4 regions of the Streptomyces sp. NPDC001828 genome follow, and region 1 is predicted to be linked to each of the others. Evidence: riboswitches for the same ligand, from Rfam matches in the RefSeq annotation. Region 1 holds a riboswitch; each other region holds the start of a gene.

The links. Region 1 has a riboswitch for cobalamin ahead of ACFYZA_RS04525 (ribonucleoside triphosphate reductase). Riboswitches for the same ligand answer to the same signal wherever they lie in the genome.
Region 2: it holds a riboswitch for cobalamin, as region 1 does, so the genes downstream of both, ACFYZA_RS18580 (ABC transporter substrate-binding protein) here and ACFYZA_RS04525 (ribonucleoside triphosphate reductase) in region 1, are expected to answer to the same signal.
Region 3: it holds a riboswitch for cobalamin, as region 1 does, so the genes downstream of both, ACFYZA_RS23155 (prenyltransferase/squalene oxidase repeat-containing protein) here and ACFYZA_RS04525 (ribonucleoside triphosphate reductase) in region 1, are expected to answer to the same signal.
Region 4: it holds a riboswitch for cobalamin, as region 1 does, so the genes downstream of both, ACFYZA_RS26065 (cobalamin biosynthesis protein) here and ACFYZA_RS04525 (ribonucleoside triphosphate reductase) in region 1, are expected to answer to the same signal.

Annotation. Positions count from the first base shown of each region.
Region 1 covers NZ_JBIATV010000001.1:974,565-978,769, reverse strand. The annotation lists gene ACFYZA_RS04535 (NAD(P)H-binding protein) at 181-843, shown strand; gene ACFYZA_RS04530 (cytidine deaminase family protein) at 980-1,417, shown strand; cobalamin riboswitch at 1,536-1,710, shown strand; gene ACFYZA_RS04525 (ribonucleoside triphosphate reductase) at 1,754-3,541, shown strand; gene ACFYZA_RS04520 (anaerobic ribonucleoside-triphosphate reductase activating protein) at 3,538-4,131, shown strand; gene ACFYZA_RS04515 (enoyl-CoA hydratase) at 4,190-4,205, opposite strand, start outside.
Region 2 covers NZ_JBIATV010000006.1:41,026-45,230, reverse strand. The annotation lists gene ACFYZA_RS18590 (ABC transporter ATP-binding protein) at 1-228, opposite strand, end outside; gene ACFYZA_RS18585 (FecCD family ABC transporter permease) at 225-1,286, opposite strand; gene ACFYZA_RS18580 (ABC transporter substrate-binding protein) at 1,283-2,257, opposite strand; cobalamin riboswitch at 2,291-2,426, opposite strand; gene ACFYZA_RS18575 (Mov34/MPN/PAD-1 family protein) at 2,468-2,890, opposite strand; gene ACFYZA_RS18570 (amino acid permease) at 2,976-4,205, opposite strand, start outside.
Region 3 covers NZ_JBIATV010000008.1:241,630-245,834, forward strand. The annotation lists gene ACFYZA_RS23155 (prenyltransferase/squalene oxidase repeat-containing protein) at 1-1,717, opposite strand, end outside; cobalamin riboswitch at 1,817-1,974, opposite strand; cobalamin riboswitch at 2,027-2,102, shown strand; gene ACFYZA_RS23160 (hypothetical protein) at 2,234-3,643, shown strand; gene ACFYZA_RS23165 (STAS domain-containing protein) at 3,729-4,172, shown strand.
Region 4 covers NZ_JBIATV010000010.1:66,393-70,597, forward strand. The annotation lists gene ACFYZA_RS26050 (GH25 family lysozyme) at 1-591, shown strand, start outside; gene ACFYZA_RS26055 (anion permease) at 722-1,990, shown strand; gene ACFYZA_RS26060 (hypothetical protein) at 2,023-2,247, shown strand; cobalamin riboswitch at 2,369-2,511, shown strand; gene ACFYZA_RS26065 (cobalamin biosynthesis protein) at 2,606-3,562, shown strand; gene ACFYZA_RS26070 (cobyric acid synthase) at 3,544-4,205, shown strand, end outside.

The sequences.
Region 1 (4,205 bases):
GCTCGCGGCCCAACTGAGCTGACAGCGGCGGCCGTTGGGGCTGTGCCCGACGGCCGCACGGGCCTGTCCCCCTGTGCTCATGGGCACTTCCCCAGGACCGCCGGGGTCGGCGCGGTCCGGGGCGGTGGAGGATCGGTGATTTTCCGGCGGAGCCCCGGCCCGGCGCATAGGGTCGGTGACATGCGCATTGTCATCGCTGGTGGTCATGGTCAGATCGCGCTGCGGCTCGAACGGCTGCTGCACGCGCGCGGGGACGAGGTCGCGGGGATCATCCGCAGGGCGGAGCAGGCGGGCGATCTGCTGGCAGCGGGCGCCGAACCCGTCGTGTGCGACCTGGAGTCGGCCTCCCTCGACGAGCTCGCCCGGCACCTCGAAGGCGCGGACGCGGCCGTGTTCGCGGCGGGTGCGGGGCCGGGCAGCGGTGTGGCCCGCAAGGACACCGTGGACCGCGCCGCGTGTTCCCTGTTCGCGGACGCGGCCGAGGCCGCCGGGGTGCGGCGCTTCATCGTCGTCTCCGCCCTGGGTGCAAGGAACGCGCCCGCACCCCGTGGCTCCGACTCCGTATTCGCCGCCTACCTGTACGCCAAGGCGGCAGCCGACGCGGACGTACGGGCGCGGGCCGGGCTCGACTGGACCATCCTGCGCCCGGGCCAGCTCACCAACGGGGCGGGCACGGGCCTGGTCACCCTCGCCGAGTCCACCGGAGGCGGTGCCATCACCCGTGACGACGTCGCCTCCGTCCTGGCGGCCCTGCTCGACGAGCCCGCGACCACGGGGCGGACGCTGGAACTGGTCGGCGGAAGCGTCCCGGTGGACAAGGCGGTCGCCTCGCTGACCGGCTGAGCCGAAGCGCCCGCCGGGCGGGAGGGAGGCGGCGAGAGCCGCTCACCTTCCGGCGCGGCCGCGCTCATATCCGCTTGCGCATCCTCACCGCTCAAGCCATCGTCGCGGAACCGAACACCGCACGAAGGCAGACATGATGACGACCCAGTCCCACCCCGTCGACCACGAGCTCGTCCAGGCCGCGTCGGACGTCGCGCGTGTTCGCTGCCGCGGCGACAACCACACGATGGCCGCCGCCGGGCGCACTCCGGACGGACGGATCATCACCGCGGTGAACGTGTACCACTTCACCGGCGGGCCTTGCGCCGAGCTGGTCCTCATCGGCACGGCCGCGGCCCAGGGCGCGTACGAGTTGGAGACGGTCGTCGCCGTGGGCGACCGTGACCGGGGGGTCGTTCCGCCGTGCGGGCGTTGCCGCCAAGTGCTTCTCGACCACTTCCCCGCCCTGCGGGTCATCGTCGGCGCGGGCGAGCGGCTCCGGACGGTCTCCGTCGCCGAGTTGCTCCCGGAGAGCTACGTCTGGGCCGATCACCAGCTCGACGCCGACCAGGCCACCCCGCCCAGCACCGGCTGACGCCCGGGGCCCGGCGCCCTCCCGCGCCCGGCGGGACTGAAGTCCCGCCGATGCAGCCCTGGTACAGGACCATGGTCACACAACATCTTGTGTCGAGTCCTCACACCACATCGCAGATGTAGTGTTTCGTTCTGCCGGTTCGACGCCTGTGGCCGAGGTCGCGCGTCGAGGCAAGAGGGAACCCGGTGGGAATCCGGGACTGCCCCGCAACGGTGAGTGGGTACGACGGTCGGGCGCAGACGCGTCCGCACGGGTCCACGAGTCCGATACCTGCCGGCGCAGCTCCGCGCGTACTCACGCCCGGAGGACGTTCCGACGCCTCGTGGGAGGGCCGACGTGACTGTTGTCGACGCCGTCGATTCCGTGACCGAATATCTGGACCGCAGCGACTGGCGGGTCAACGCCAATGCCAATCAGGGCTATTCGCTCGGCGGGCTGATCCTCAACGCCGCCGGGAAGGTCATCGCCAACTACTGGCTGGACCAGGTGTATCCGCCGGCGGTCGGGCGCGCGCACCGGGAGGGCGACCTTCACATCCACGATCTCGACATGCTCGCGGGCTACTGCGCGGGCTGGTCGCTGCGCACCCTGATCACCGAGGGGTTCAACGGGGTGCCCGGGCAGATCGACTCGGCGCCGCCACGGCACTTCTCCTCCGCCACGGGCCAGATCGTGAACTTCCTCGGCACACTGCAGAACGAGTGGGCCGGCGCCCAGGCATTCAGCTCCTTCGACACCTACATGGCGCCGTTCGTCCGCAAGGACGCGATGACGTACGGCGAGGTCCGCCAATGCGTCCAGGAGATGGTGCACAACCTGAACGTGCCCTCCCGCTGGGGCACCCAGACCCCGTTCACCAACCTCACCTTCGACTGGACCTGCCCGGCCGATCTGCGGGAGCAGGTGCCCGTGATCGGCGGCATGGAGATGGACTTCCGCTACGGGGACCTCCAGGCCGAGATGGATCTGATCAACCGCGCCTACATCGAGGTGATGGCCGAAGGCGACGCCACCGGGCGGGTGTTCACCTTTCCCATCCCCACGTACAACATCACCCGGGACTTCCCCTGGGACAGCGAGAACGCCGAGCGGCTGTTCGCGATGACGGCGAAGTACGGGCTGCCGTACTTCCAGAACTTCATCAACTCCGACCTCCAGCCGCACCAGATCCGCTCCATGTGCTGCCGGCTCCAGCTGGACCTGACCGAACTGCTCAAGCGAGGCAACGGCCTATTCGGCAGCGCGGAGCAGACGGGCTCCCTCGGGGTCGTCACCGTCAACTGCGCCCGGCTCGGCCACGTCCACGCCGGTGACGAGAGCGGCCTGTTCAGCGCGCTCGACCGGCTCCTCGACCTGGCCCGCACCAGCCTGGAGATCAAGCGGGTCACCGTGCAGGACCTGATCGACGGCGGGCTCTACCCGTACACCAAGCGCTACCTCGGAACGCTGCGCAACCACTTCTCCACCATCGGCGTGAACGGGATCAACGAGATGATCCGCAACTTCACCCACGACGCCCACGACATCACCACCCCCGAGGGGCACGGCCTGGCCGTCCGGCTGCTCGATCACGTGCGGGCCCGGATGGTCGAGTTCCAGGAGGAGACCGGGCACCTCTACAACCTGGAGGCGACCCCGGCGGAGGGCACGACGTACCGGTTCGCGAAGGAGGACCGCGATCGCTTCCCCGGCATCCTCCAGGCCGGCTCGGACGAGCACCCCTACTACACCAACTCCTCGCAACTGCCGGTCGGTTGGACCGATGACGCCTTCGCGGCGCTGGAGATGCAGGACGAGCTGCAGGGCAAGTACACCGGGGGCACGGTGCTGCACCTCTACCTGGCGGAGCGGATCTCCACCGGGGAGGCGTGCCGCAGTCTGGTGCGCCGCTCCCTCGAACGCTTCTCCCTGCCCTATCTCACGGTGACACCGACGTTCTCGATCTGCGCCTCGCACGGATACCTGGCGGGAGAGCACCCCAACTGTGCGCAGTGTGGGGCCAGTTGCGAGGTGTGGACCCGCGTCATGGGGTATCACCGGCCGGTCGCCTCCTTCAACATCGGCAAGAAGGGCGAGCATGCCGAGCGGGTCCACTTCCGTGAAGGCGCGGGGGCCGTGGCGTGATACGGATCGGCGGCTGGTCACGGCTTTCGGGCTGCGACTGGCCGGGCCGTCTGGTCACCACCGTCTTCTGCCAGGGGTGCCCGTGGCGGTGCGGATACTGTCACAACCCCGGTCTCCTGCCTCCGCGTTCGGCGCCCGTCGTGCCCTGGGACACGGTGACGTCCCATCTCGCGCGCCGTCGCGGCCTCCTGGACGGCGTCGTCTTCTCGGGCGGTGAGCCGCTGCTCCAGGCGGGTCTGGCGGGCGCTTTGCGCGAGGCTCGCGCGCTCGGCTTCGCGACCGGCCTGCACACCGGCGGCGCCTATCCGCGCCGCTTCGCGCAGCTCCTTTCGGAGGGGCTGCTCGACTGGGTCGGCTTCGACGTGAAGGCCGCCCCGGCCGCGTACGAGAAGGTGACGGGCGTCTCCAACAGCGCGGCTCCCGCTGCCCGTTGCCTGCGCCTGCTCCTGGACGCCGGGGTGCCGCACCAGATCCGGACCACGGTCGACCCGGCGCTGCTCGACCGGGCGGACGTCGCGGAGCTGGAGCGGTGGCTGGCACGGCAGGGTGTGCGCGGCCATGTGAGGCAGGAGGCCCGGCGGGTGACCTGACGCGGGGTGGCCCGGCCGCCGTGGGCAGGAGGCTCACGGCGGCCGGGCCGCGCTCTTCCTACCGGTGGGTGAAC
Region 2 (4,205 bases), on a different contig from region 1:
GCGGGCCTTGACCGGCAGCGCGTGCAGGTCGGCGTCGTCGAGCAGGACGCGTCCGGCGGTCGGGCGCAGGGCGGCGTAGACGCAGCGGAGCAGGGTCGTCTTGCCGCTGCCGTTGGGGCCGACCAGGCCGACGGTCTCGCCGTCGGCGGCGCCAAGGGTGATGTCGTGGAGCAGGGTGCGGCCCTGGGGCGTGGTGTACGAGAGCGACTCGGTGCGCAGGGTCGTCATGCGGGGCCGCCTTCCGTGCGGGTGCCGTGGCCGCGCAGCATCCACAGGAAGAACGGGCCGCCGGTGAGCGCGGTGAGGACGCCGACGGGGATGTCGCGCGGGGCGGCGACGGTACGGGCCGCGAGGTCGGCGAGGACCAGGAAGGCGGCCCCGCCGAGGGCCGCCACGGGCAGCAGGGTGCGGTGGGCGGCGCCGACGGCCATGCGGGCGGCGTGCGGAACCATCAGGCCGACGAAGCCGATCGCCCCGGTGTAGGCGACGAGGACGCCGGTGAGCAGGGAGGCGAGGACGAAGACTCCGGCGCGGAAGCGGCCGGTGTCGAGGCCGAGGGCGCCCGCGCCCTCCTCGCCGACGAGGAGCAGGTCGAGCGGGCGGGCGAGCGCGATCAGGACGAGCGTGCCGAGGGTGAGGGCGACGGCGGGCAGCGCGAGCATGTCCCAGCGGGCGCCGCCGAGTCCGCCGAGCGTCCAGTGCAGGACCTCCTGGGCGTGCTCGGCGCTGGCCGAGGTGACCAGGATGAGGCTGGTGAGCGCCGACAGGACGTACGAGACGGCGACGCCGGCCAGCACCAGGCGGCCGCCCGTCATGGAGCCCGCGCGCCGGGCCAGGGCGTACACGAGGACGAGGGCGGCGAGCGCGCCCGCGAAGGCGGCGGCCGGCAGGGCGACGGTGGTGGCCACTCCGGCCCCGACCCCGAGCACGATCACGGCGACGGCTCCGGCGGAGGCGCCGCTGGAGACGCCGAGCAGGAACGGGTCGGCGAGCGGGTTGCGCACGAGGGCCTGGAGCACGGTCCCGATGACGGCGAGCCCGGCACCGGTGAGGGCGCCGAGCACGACGCGGGGCGCCCTGACCTCCAGGACGATCGTGCGGTACGGGCTCGGCTCGGCGCTGCCGTCGACGATCGCGAGGACCTGGCCCGCGGGGATCCGCACCGAGCCGAGCGCGAGCCCCGCGACGGCGCCGGCGACCAGCACCAGCGTGAGCCCCGCGAGGACGAGGGAGTAGCGCCAACGGGCCGTCACGAGCGGGCCCGCGGCGACGGCGGCACCGCTCACTCCCCCGCCCCGAGCTGCGCGGCCAGCTTGGCGACCGCGTCCGGCGCGCGGACGCCGGTGACCATGTCGGAGAGGGGCAGGACGGCGAAGCGGTTGTTCTTGACGGCGGGGACGGAGGCGAGGGCCGGGTCGTCGCGCAGCCGCTTCTTCTTGGCGTCGACGCTCGTGCCGCCGTAGTCGAGGATCAGGATGGTCTCGGGGGCGCGGGCCACCACGTTCTCCCAGCTCGCGTCGCCGAAGGAGGCCGTCTTCAGGTCGTCCGCGAAGACGTTGCGACCGCCCGCGCGGGTCACGATGTCGTTGCCTATGCCCTTGCCGCCCACCGTGAACGCCGTCTTGTCGCCGCTGTCGTAGACGAAGACCGGGGTGGGCGCCTTGTCCTTGCGCGCCGACCGGGTGCGTTCGTTGGTGGTCTCGGCCGAGCGGATCCACGACTCCGCGCGGTCACCGACGCCGAAGGTGCGGCCCACCTCGCGGACCTCCTGGTAGACGTCGTCCATCGTGGTCGCCGCCCCCTTGGGGCAGTTCTCCACGTTGAGGCGGGACTTGATGCCGCTCTTGGCGAGCGCCTCGCGCCCGCGCCCCTCGTTCGCGGCGAACGCCGAGGCGTAGCCGCCGTAGACGTAGTCCGGGTTGGCCGCCAGGAGCTTCTCGTACGAGGGGTACTCGGCGGCGAGGACCGGCACCGAGCGGTAGTCCGCCGCGTACTTCGCCAGCACCTTGTCGTCCAAGTAGGCGGTTCCGGCAAGGGACTTGGCGAGGCCCAGCTCCAGCATCACCTCCGTGGCGTGCTGGTTCATCGTCACCGCCCGCTTGGGGGGCGCGGTGAACGTCGTCGTCACCCCGCAGTTGGTGACCGTGTAGGGGAAGCCGGGGGCGGTGGCGCCGCCGGCTTCGGGCTTCGCCTGGGTGGTGCACGCGGCGAGCGGGAACAGCAGGGCGGCGGCCAGGGCCGCACGGCGCCAGAGCATGGCTGAGCTCCTCCAAGGGGATTTCCACGTCCCCTGTCGTCGGGAGAAGGCGGCAGGTCAGTTCCTGGCTTCCGGCTCCGGGGCGCTTGCCACGGGGCCGGTCACAGTGGCGGGACCGTGCCGGATTCGCACCGGCTTCCTGGGCCCTGCCGCCCGATGATCAAAAAGTGCGTACGCACAGTATGCGGGATCACCGGGCTCGCGTATCCGTCAGTAGGCCTCTACGACCCTTACGTCTTCCTCCGTGATCACGCCGTCCACGATGCGGTACGAGCGGAACTGGAACTCCCCGGCTCCGTCCGTGTCCGCCGTCGACACCAGGACGTAGTGCGCGCCGGGCTCATTGGCATAGGTGACGTCGGTGCGGGAGGGGTAGGCCTCGGTCGCGGTGTGGGAGTGGTAGACGATCACCGGCTCCTCGTCGCGGTCGTCCATCTCGCGGTAGAGCTTCAGCAGGTCCTGCGAGTCGAACTCGTAGAACGTGGGCGACCGGGCCGCGTTCAGCATCGGGATGAAGCGCTCGGCGCGGCCGGTGCCGGCCGGGCCCGCGACCACACCGCACGCCTCGTCGGGGTGGTCGGCGCGGGCGTGCGCGACGAGCTGGTCGTACAGGGCCTGGGTGATGGTCAGCATGTCGGCAAGGATAAGCATGCGGGCCGTCCCGTATCGAGGTGCGATACGTAACGGCCCGCATGGTGAGAACGTGCTGGTCGGAGACTTAGTCGCGCTTGGCGAACGCCTTGTTCTCGGGGTTCTTGGCCCGCAGGACGAGGTAGGAGACGCCCAGGATCAGGGCCCACAGCGGCGCGCAGTAGAGCGAGACGCGGGAGTCCTTGTCGATGCCCATCATCACGATGACCATGAAGATGAAGAGCAGCGCGAACCAGCTGGTGTACGGGGCCCCGGGGGCGCGGAAGCTGGACTTCGGCAGTGCGCCGGCGTCCGACTGGCGGCGGTAGCGGATCTGGCAGACCAGGATCATGATCCAGGCCCACATGCCGGAGATGGTGGCGAAGGAGACCACGTAGTCGAAGGCCTTGCCGGGCGCCACGTAGTTGATCCACACGCCGACCAGCATCAGGGCGGCGGAGACCGTGGTGCCGATCAGCGGAGTGCCGCTCTTGGTGAGCTTGGTGAAGGCCTTCGGGCCCTGGCCGTTGAGCGCGAGGTCGCGCAGCATGCGGCCGGTGGAGTACATGCCCGAGTTGCAGGAGGAGAGCGCGGCGGTCAGCACGACGAAGTTGACGATGCCCGCACCGAGTCCGAGGCCCATCTTCTGGAACGCGGCGACGAAGGGGCTGACGCCCGGCTGGAACTCGTGCCACGGGACGACCGAGAGGATCATGATCAGGGCGCCGATGTAGAAGACGGCGATGCGCCACGGCACGGTGTTGATGGCCTTGGGCAGGGTCTTCTCGGGGTCCTTGGACTCGCCCGCGGTCACACCGACCAGCTCGACGGCGAGGAAGGCGAACATCACGATCTGCAGGGTCATCAGCGTGCCGCCGATGCCCTTGGGGAAGAACCCGCCGTCGCTCCAGAGGTTGGCGACGGTGGCGGTGTCCGCCGCGTCCGAGAAGCCGACGGTGAGGATGCCGGCGCAGATCAGGATCATGCCGACGATGGCCGTCACCTTGACCATCGAGAACCAGAACTCCAGCTCGCCGAAGAGCTTCACGGAGATGAGGTTCACGGCGTACAGGATGAGCGTGAAGATCAGCGCGTAGGCCCATTGCGGGATGGTGCCGTGGGTCCAGAAGGACATGTACTGGGCGGCCGCGGTGACTTCGGTGATGCCGGTGACGACCCAGAAGAGCCAGTACGTCCAGCCGGTCACGAAGCCCCAGAAGGGGCCGACGAACTCACGGGCGTACTCCGAGAAGGAGCCCGACACCGGGCGGTACATGAGCAGCTCGCCGAGGGCGCGCATGATGAAGAAGATGACCAG
Region 3 (4,205 bases), on a different contig from region 1:
CGAAGCCGGTGCCGGCGACGTTCTCGTAGAAGTGGCCCTGCTTCAGCCGCGAGCCGTCGGTGAGGTAAGCGGAGCCCTTGGCGAGGTCGGGACCCTCGCCCTTGGCCCACGGAGGCGCCGAGCCGGTGGGGGAGGGACCGGTGGGCTTCGTGCTCGGATCCGTGGACGGCGGGGTCGTCGGGTCCTTGGTGGGCGGAGTGGTGGGCGGGGCCGTCCGTGTGGTGGTGAGGGTCGCCAGGTCGGTCCGCGCGCCCGCGATGACGGCGCCCCAGGTCGGGTAGATCTCCGGGTCGGTCGCGCCTTCGTCGAAGCCGAAGCCGCCGGCCTTCGTCTGCTGCCGGCCGAGCCAGGAGACGGCGGCGTCGGCGCGGGTGGTGTCGCCGAGCAGCCGCAGCGCCTGCGCTGCTTCGCCGGTCGCGGTGACGTCGCCGGTGGTGACGCCGGGATAGGCGCCGAAGGCGCCGGTGGGCAGTTGGGCCGCGCGCAGGTTCTTGCGCGCGCTCGCGACGGCGTCGTCGTGACCGCCCGCGCGCCGGAGGACGACCGTGGCGTACGGGGTGGTGGCCGGGTCGCTGGACGAGCAGGTCTCACCGGCGCGCAGCAGGGTGGGGCCGAAGCCGCCGTCCTTGCACTGATGGGCGGCGATCCGCGCGAGGGCGTCGGCCGGCACCGGGGCGTCGGCCCGCTGGAGTGCGAGGACCGCGAGGGCCTGGGTCGCCACGTCGCCGACCGCCGGGAAGTCGCCCTTGCCGACGCAGTCGGGCAGTGCTTCGGCGGTGCACATGCTCTTGGTGAGGTCACCTAGCAGGTCGTGGCCGCCGAAGGCGTGCGGGTCGTGCTCGGTGCTCTCGGCCAGCAGGGCGAGCAGCGCGGCGCCGGTGGGGCTGGGCGCCTGACCGACACCGTTGAGGTAGGCGAACTCGTCGGTGTGCGCGGCGAGATACGTGGTCATCCGGTCGAGCGCGTCACTCCTGCCGCCTGCCGCGGCGAGGGCGAGCGCCGTGCGCGCTGTCTGGTACAGGTTGGGCGCGGAGCTGCCTTCGTCGTAGATGTGGTCGCCGTCGTGGAGCAGGCCCTTCAGCCAGCCGGCCGCGGCCGTGAGGTTGACCTCGGCGGGCTCGACGACGGGCGGATGGTCGCCCGGGTCGCTCTGGCCCTGAGCGCGTACCTGGGCGGGCGTGAAGGAGGGGCCGCCGCTCGTGCCGTTGGGGTCGGTGGGGCCGAAGACCCACGCCTCGACGGAGCCGTCCTTGGGATGCTGGCTCATCGCGCCCAGCGGGCTGTACGTCCAGTAGTCCTGGCCGGGCGGTGCGATCCAGTAGGACCAGTAGGCCGTGGCCGGAGGCGTGAGCTTGCAGGCGTCCTGATCCGGCGTGGGGTACTGCGTACCCGTATCGAACTTGGCATTTCCGAGGCGGCAGATGAACGCGGGGCCGTCGTGCTCGGTACCGGTCGTCGTGAAGCCCGCCTCGTGCAGCAGGTCGTAGCCGGTGGTCGGGGTGGCGTCACAGCCACGGACGACTCCGCCGCCCCAGTGTCCGAAGTCGACGGCGACGACGGCGCCCTTGACGGATGTGCAGTCGCCCAGGGGATCGGCTGCCGCCGGTGCGGCCCCGGCGAGGAAGGACACCCCGCCACCGACCGTCAGTGCGACCGCGCACAGCGCGGAGGCGAATCTGGCCCGTATGCCTCGGCCTGGTCTGCTGGTGTGTCCCACCGTTACCCCCTGCTTCACCCGCAACGGAGTTCTGCATGGGAGAGGGGCCCCGCCGCTGGAACAGGGGCCGATCCGCACCACACCGTAGTCCGCGACGGCGTCTGTTGCTTGAGTCAGTCCGGGTAATCCGGCTTGTCCGGTGGGTACTTGAGGTACCACCGAATCCACGGTTGCGGGTCAGCGCCGGATTTCGACCGGCTTCCCCCGGAACTGACAAGAGAATCGGGCGGATCAGAACACAAGTCCGGCAAGACAGTCAAGTGGTGGGCAGTCGCGGCAGGTTGGGGTAGCGTCCGGTGCTGCCGCATGGGGGAATCTGGTGCGAATCCAGAGCTGACGCGCAACGGTGTGGACCGGCCGGGGGCCGGGGCGAGCCCGAAGACCCGTACGGCAGTCACATCAAGGAAGTCGACCACGCGCTCGGACGACGGCCTGCTGCCGCGCGCCGGGCGTCCTCGTGCGAGGGGACGGACGCGGCGGACCGGTCGGCGTCCCCTCTCCCCGGGAGTACCCGACATGACCTCCACCCGCGTTTCCCGCCGGGCCCTGCTGACGGCGGCCTGCTCGCTGAGCGCCCTGGCGCTCACGGCCGTGCCCGCCTCCGCCACTTCGTCACCCGCGCAGATAGCCACCGCCAAGACCAACGGCGTGAGCTACCTCAGATCACTTCAGGCGGCCGACGGCTCCTACGCCGGCGCCGGACTCTCCAACGAGTGGGCCTTCTCCGCGTTCGCCGCGGCCGGCACCGCCGCCGTCGACGTCACCCCGGGCGGCGACACCACGAAGAACGCCCGCGCCGTCTACCGCAACCTCCTCGCCACTCCCGCGTGGCCCAGCACCTCGCCGGTCGTGACCGACTACGAACGCGGCATCGTCAACGCCTACTCGGCCGGCATCGACCCGGCCCGCGTCTCGGCGAACCGCAACCTCATCGCGGACACCTACGCGTACTGGCAGAACTCCGCCCCCGGCTACTGGGGTGCGTCGAGCAACTTCAACGGGACCGTGTTCGCGCTGCTCTCGCTCGGCGGCGCCAGGACGCAAGCCGGCGTCCAGCGCATCCCGCAGACGCTCCTCAACGCCTCCGTCACCACCGTACGGGCCAACCAGCACAACGACGGCGGCTGGAACTTCAGCAAGGCCGAGGGCGACCCGACCGCACTCGCCGCGGCCAGTGACATCGACATGACCGGCGCCACCATGGCCTCCCTGTGCGTCTCCGGCGTCCCGGCCACCGACCCCGCCATCACCAAGGCGAAGGGCTTCCTCAAGTCGAAGCTCATCAACACCTCCGGCGCCTTCGACGCCATGTTCGGCGTCAACACCGACTCCAACGGCTGGGCCGTCTCCGGCCTGAACGCCTGCGGCATCAACCCCCAGACCGGTGACTTCCTCACGAAGGCCGGGAAGACCCCCGTGGACTTCCTGATCGCCCAGCAGTTCAAGCCCGGCGGCGGCTTCAAGTACCAGCCCAGCGACACCTCGCCGTCCGCCTATGCCTCCATCGACGGCCTGCGCGCCGTGGTGGGCGGCGGCTTCACGGCGACACCGCCGGTCCCCACCACGACCGGTGCCCCGCAGTGGGTGGCCACCTCCGGCTTCACCACGGGCACCACGTCCAAGCTGGCCCTGACCGTGGACACCGGCAGCTCGCTCAAGGTCTGCTCGGTGGCCGTCACCCCCACCGCCGCGACCCTCACCCTGGGCGCGGTGCTGGACGCGGCGACGAGCGCCGCCACCCCCGCCGGATGTGTCACCTCCGTCACCCCCGGTAGCGGAAGCGGCATCATCACGTCGGTCAACGGGCTTGCGAACAGCGGTAGTTCTACGTGGAAGGCGAGTGTCGACGGCGCCTCGGCCGCTGGCGCCAACCGTGACACCGTGATCAGCCTGGGCGACACGATCTCGCTGCGCTACGGCAGCTGAGCCCGACCACGGCGGCGTGCCCGGCGCCCGGTGCGCAGCGCTGGTAGCCGTGCTTCGGGGCGGGGGCGCCGGTAATCGCGTGGGGATGCGGTGGGGGGCCCGGGGCGGGGTAGGGGGGTGGGTAGGCTCCGGCCGAGATTCCGCTGCGGTGTCTCCTGCCGCGCCGGTCGGGAAAAGTGTGGTGCCTGCCCCTCGGGTCGAGACGATCGCCTCAAGTCGCTGTTTGGTGGCCCGAGTGGGCGGCGACATGGATTACGTGACAGCTCCGGTGTTCCGGCCGCGGCTCAGGGAACTGCTCTCCCGGGGCGAGCGCTTCGTCGTGCTGGACCTGTCGCGGGTCCAGTTCTGTGACTCGGTCGGCCTGGACATGCTGCTGGATGTGTGGCGGCGGGCGGACGGGAGCGGGACGGTGCTGGTCCTTGCGTGTGTGCCCCAGGCGTTGCGGCAGATCTTCCAGGTGACCGGGGCGGACGAGCTCCTGCGGGTCTACGACACGGTCACCGCCGCCGAAGCGGCCATGGGGGTCTGAGCTGCGGGGGCTGCCGTGACCCGGCCCGGGCGA
Region 4 (4,205 bases), on a different contig from region 1:
TACGTGAAGGCGACCGAGGCGACGACGTACCGCAATCCCTACTTCGGCCAGCAGTACGACGGCGCCCGGAGGGCGGGTCTGGTCCGGGGCGCCTACCACTTCGCGGTTCCCGGCCAGTCCTCGGGCCGGGCGCAGGCCGACTACTTCGTGCGCAACGGCGGCGGCTGGACCGGCGACGGCTGGACGCTGCCGCCCGCGGTGGACCTGGAGCACAACCCGTACGGCAAGGACACCAAGGACGCCAAGGACACCAAGAGCCGCAGTTCCGCCAAGTGCTACGGCCTGAGCCCGGCCGCGATGACCCAGTGGATCGCCGGGTTCAGCGACGAGGTGCGGCTGCGCACCGGGCGCCGGCCGGTGATCTACACGACCGCCGCCTGGTGGAACGACTGCACCGGGCGCAGCCGCGCCTTCGGGCCGACCCACGCACTGTGGCTGGCCAGGTACGCCACCACGCCGGGCGCGCTGCCCGCGGGCTGGTCGTACTGGACGCTCTGGCAGTACGCGAACGGCGGCGGGAGCCTGCCGGGTGACCAGAATCTCTTCAATGGGAGTTTTGCGCAGTTGAAGCGGTTCGCGGCCGGGCGCTGAACGGGCCCCGCTCGCCGACGGGGAGCGAGAAACGGCCACGGTCACCGCTGCGCCCGCCCCAGTTCATCTTCCGTTCACTCAGGTTACTTACGTTCGTCCCGCCACTGACGTCGAACGATTGACTGGGTAAATGGAACACATCACGCTGCTGCTCGCGATTGTGATCGTGACAGCTCTCGTGTTCGATTTCACGAACGGTTTCCATGACACCGCCAACGCGATGGCCACCACCATCTCGACCGGCGCCCTGAAGCCCAAGACGGCGGTCGCCATGTCCGCCGCGCTCAACCTGGTCGGCGCGTTCCTGTCAGTGGAGGTCGCCAAGACGATCTCCGGCGGGATCATCGACGAAAAAGGCATCAGAACCGAGGTCATCTTCGCGGCCCTGGTCGGTGCCATCCTCTGGAACCTCCTGACCTGGCTGCTCGGACTGCCCTCCAGCTCCTCGCACGCCCTGTTCGGCGGCCTCATCGGTGCCGCGGTCATGTCGGCCGGCTGGGGCTCGGTCAACGGCTCCACCGTCGTCACCAAGGTGCTGCTCCCCGCCGTCGCCGCCCCGATCGTCGCGGGTGTCGCCGCGATGCTGGCCACCAAGCTCACGTACCGGATCAACCGGAACACCGACCCGAAGGCCACCGCCAAGGGCTACCGGGCCGGCCAGATCGCCTCGGCCGGTCTCGTCTCGCTCGCCCACGGCACCAACGACGCGCAGAAGACGATGGGCATCATCACCCTCGCCCTGGTCACCGGCGGAGTGCTGCACCCGGGCGCGAACCCCCCGCTGTGGGTCATCGTCTCGGCCGGTCTGGCCATCGCGATGGGCACCTACCTCGGCGGCTGGCGCATCATCCGCACCATGGGCAAGGGCCTGACCGAGCTGCGCCCGCCGCAGGGCTTCGCCGCCCAGACCGGTGCCGCCACCGTCATCCTGGCCTCCTCGCACATCGGCTTCTCGCTCTCCACCACCCAGGTCTGCTCCGGCTCCGTCATGGGCGCGGGCCTCGGCCGCAAGGGCGGAGTGGTCCGCTGGTCCACCGCGAGCCGCATGGCGGTCGCCTGGGTCCTGACGCTGCCGGCCGCCGGCCTGGTCGGCGCGGGCGCGGAGTTCCTCACCCAGCAGGGCACCTGGGGCATCGCCGCCGTCGCGGTCCTCCTGATCGCCGGCTCGGGCGTCATCTGGAAGCTGTCGCGCCGCCAGCCGGTCGACCACCACAACGTCACCGCCGACGAGGTCGTCGAGACTCCCGTGGCCGAGCCCGCCGGTGTCATCACCACCGCGATCGCCGCCGTCACCCCGCCCCCGACCGGCCTCGCCGCGGCGGCCGCCGACCTCAAGGCCACCATCCAGTCCCCGGCCCCGGTGGCCCCCGCCGATCCGCCCACCCCGGCGACGGTCTGACCCCGCTGCTCCGGCACAGCTAAGGAATCCTCATGCACATCGACTGGGCAGCTCTCGGCTCCGTCTTCGGCGTCAGCCTCGCGGTGACCGTCGGCCTGGTGGGCCTGTTCACCCTCGGCATCGTCGGCCTCACCAAGCGGGAGGCCGCGGCCTCCGGCACCGCGGGCAACGTGGCGATGGCCCGCACCGGCGCGTACGCCTGCTTCGCGCTCTGCGCGGCGGCCGTGGCGTACGGGATCTATCTGATCGTCGCCTGACCCGCGCGTCGCACCGCCCGACCCGCACGCACCACCCGAACCGCCCCGTGGCCCCCGCCGCGGGGCGGTTCGCCGTGACGCCGGGCACTCTCTCGCGCCGCAGGTCAACAGCAAGTTGACGGGTGTTCTCGCACCGTGGTGGACTGCACCGGCCAGCTACGGCGGCAGAAGAGGAAGCCGGTGCGAATCCGGCGCGGTCCCGCCACTGTCACCGGGGAGAGATCCCCGTGAAGCCAGGAACTCTCACCGCCGGTCACGTCGTACCAGGGCGCGGACACCCTGAGTGAGGACACACCGCCATGCGCGCCTGCCCGTCGAGACCTTCCGGCCCCCTCCGCGACGCCCCGGCGCGCTGAGCATGCGGGCCACTCGCACCTTCGCCTACGGCGCCGCGGCCGGGCTCATCGGCGACCTCCTGCTCGGCGACCCGCGCCGCGGCCATCCCGTCGCCGCGTTCGGCCGGGCGGCCGCCGCCGCCGAACGCGCACTGTGGCGCGACGACCGCGGCCGGGGCGCGCTGCACACCCTGGTGTGCGCGGGCGGCGCGGCGGGCGCCGCGGCCCTCGTCTCCCGTGCCGTACGCGGCCGCCCCCACGCATCCGTCGCGCTGACCGCCGCCGCCACCTGGACGGTGGTGGGCGGCACCTCGCTGGGCCGCGAGGCCCGCGCGATCGGCGGGGCGCTGGCAGCGGGCGACATCGAGGTGGCCCGGGAGCGCCTGCCGCACCTGTGCGGGCGCGACCCGCAGTCCCTGGACGCCGACGGCATCGCCCGCGCGGTCGTCGAGTCGGTCGCCGAGAACACCTCGGACGCGGTCGTCGGCGCCCTGGTGTGGGGCGCGCTCGCGGGCGTACCCGGACTCGTGGGCTTCCGGGCGGTCAACACCCTCGACGCGATGGTCGGGCACAAGTCGCCCAGGTACCGCCGCTACGGCTGGGCCTCGGCGCGCCTCGACGACGTGATGGGCTGGCCGGGCGCCCGCCTCACCGCCGTCCTCGCGGCCCTCGCGGGCCCCGACACCCGGGGCGCGGCACGGGCCTGGCGCGCGGACGCCGCCCGGCACCCGAGCCCCAACGCGGGCCCCGTGGAAGCCGCGTTCGCGGGGGCGCTCGGCGTACGGCTCGGCGGCACGCTCTCGTACGCGGGACGCGTCGAGCACCGGCCGGTCCTGAACGCGCCGGGGCGGGCCGTCGAAGTCGCGGACATCGAACGGGCGGTACGGCTCTCGCGCACGGTGGGCTGGCTGACGCTGGCCACCGCCGTGGTGGCGCGGGCCGCTGTGAGGAGGGGACGTACATGGGTGGCGGGCTGCTGATCGCGGGCACGACATCGGACGCCGGCAAGAGCGTCGTCACGGCCGGGATCTGCCGCTGGCTGGTGCGCCGGGGCGTCAAGGTCGCGCCCTTCAAGGGCCAGAACATGTCGCTGAACTCGTTCGTCACGCGCGAGGGCGCGGAGATCGGCCGGGCGCAGGCGATGCAGGCGCAGGCGGCCCGGGTGGAGCCGACCGCGCTCATGAACCCGGTGCTGCTCAAGCCCGGCAGCGACCGCTCCAGCCAGGTCGTCCTCATGGGCAGGCCGGTGGGCGAGCTGAGCGCCCGCGGGTTCTTCGGCACGTCCGGCGGGCCGTCCGCCGGGAACGCGCTGAGCGGAGGGCGCCGAGAGGCGCTCCTCGGCCCCGTCCTTGACTGCCTCGCGGAGCTCAGGAACACGTACGACGCCGTGATCTGCGAAGGCGCGGGCAGCCCGGCCGAGATCAATCTGCGGCGCACCGACATCGTCAACATGGGCATAGCGCGAGCCGCCCGGCTGCCCGTGGTGGTGGTCGGCGACATCGACCGGGGCGGCGTCTTCGCCTCGTTCTTCGGGACGACGGCGCTGCTGAGCCCCGAGGACCAGGCGCTGGTCGCGGGGTACGTCGTCAACAAGTTCCGGGGCGATGTGACGCTCCTGGAGCC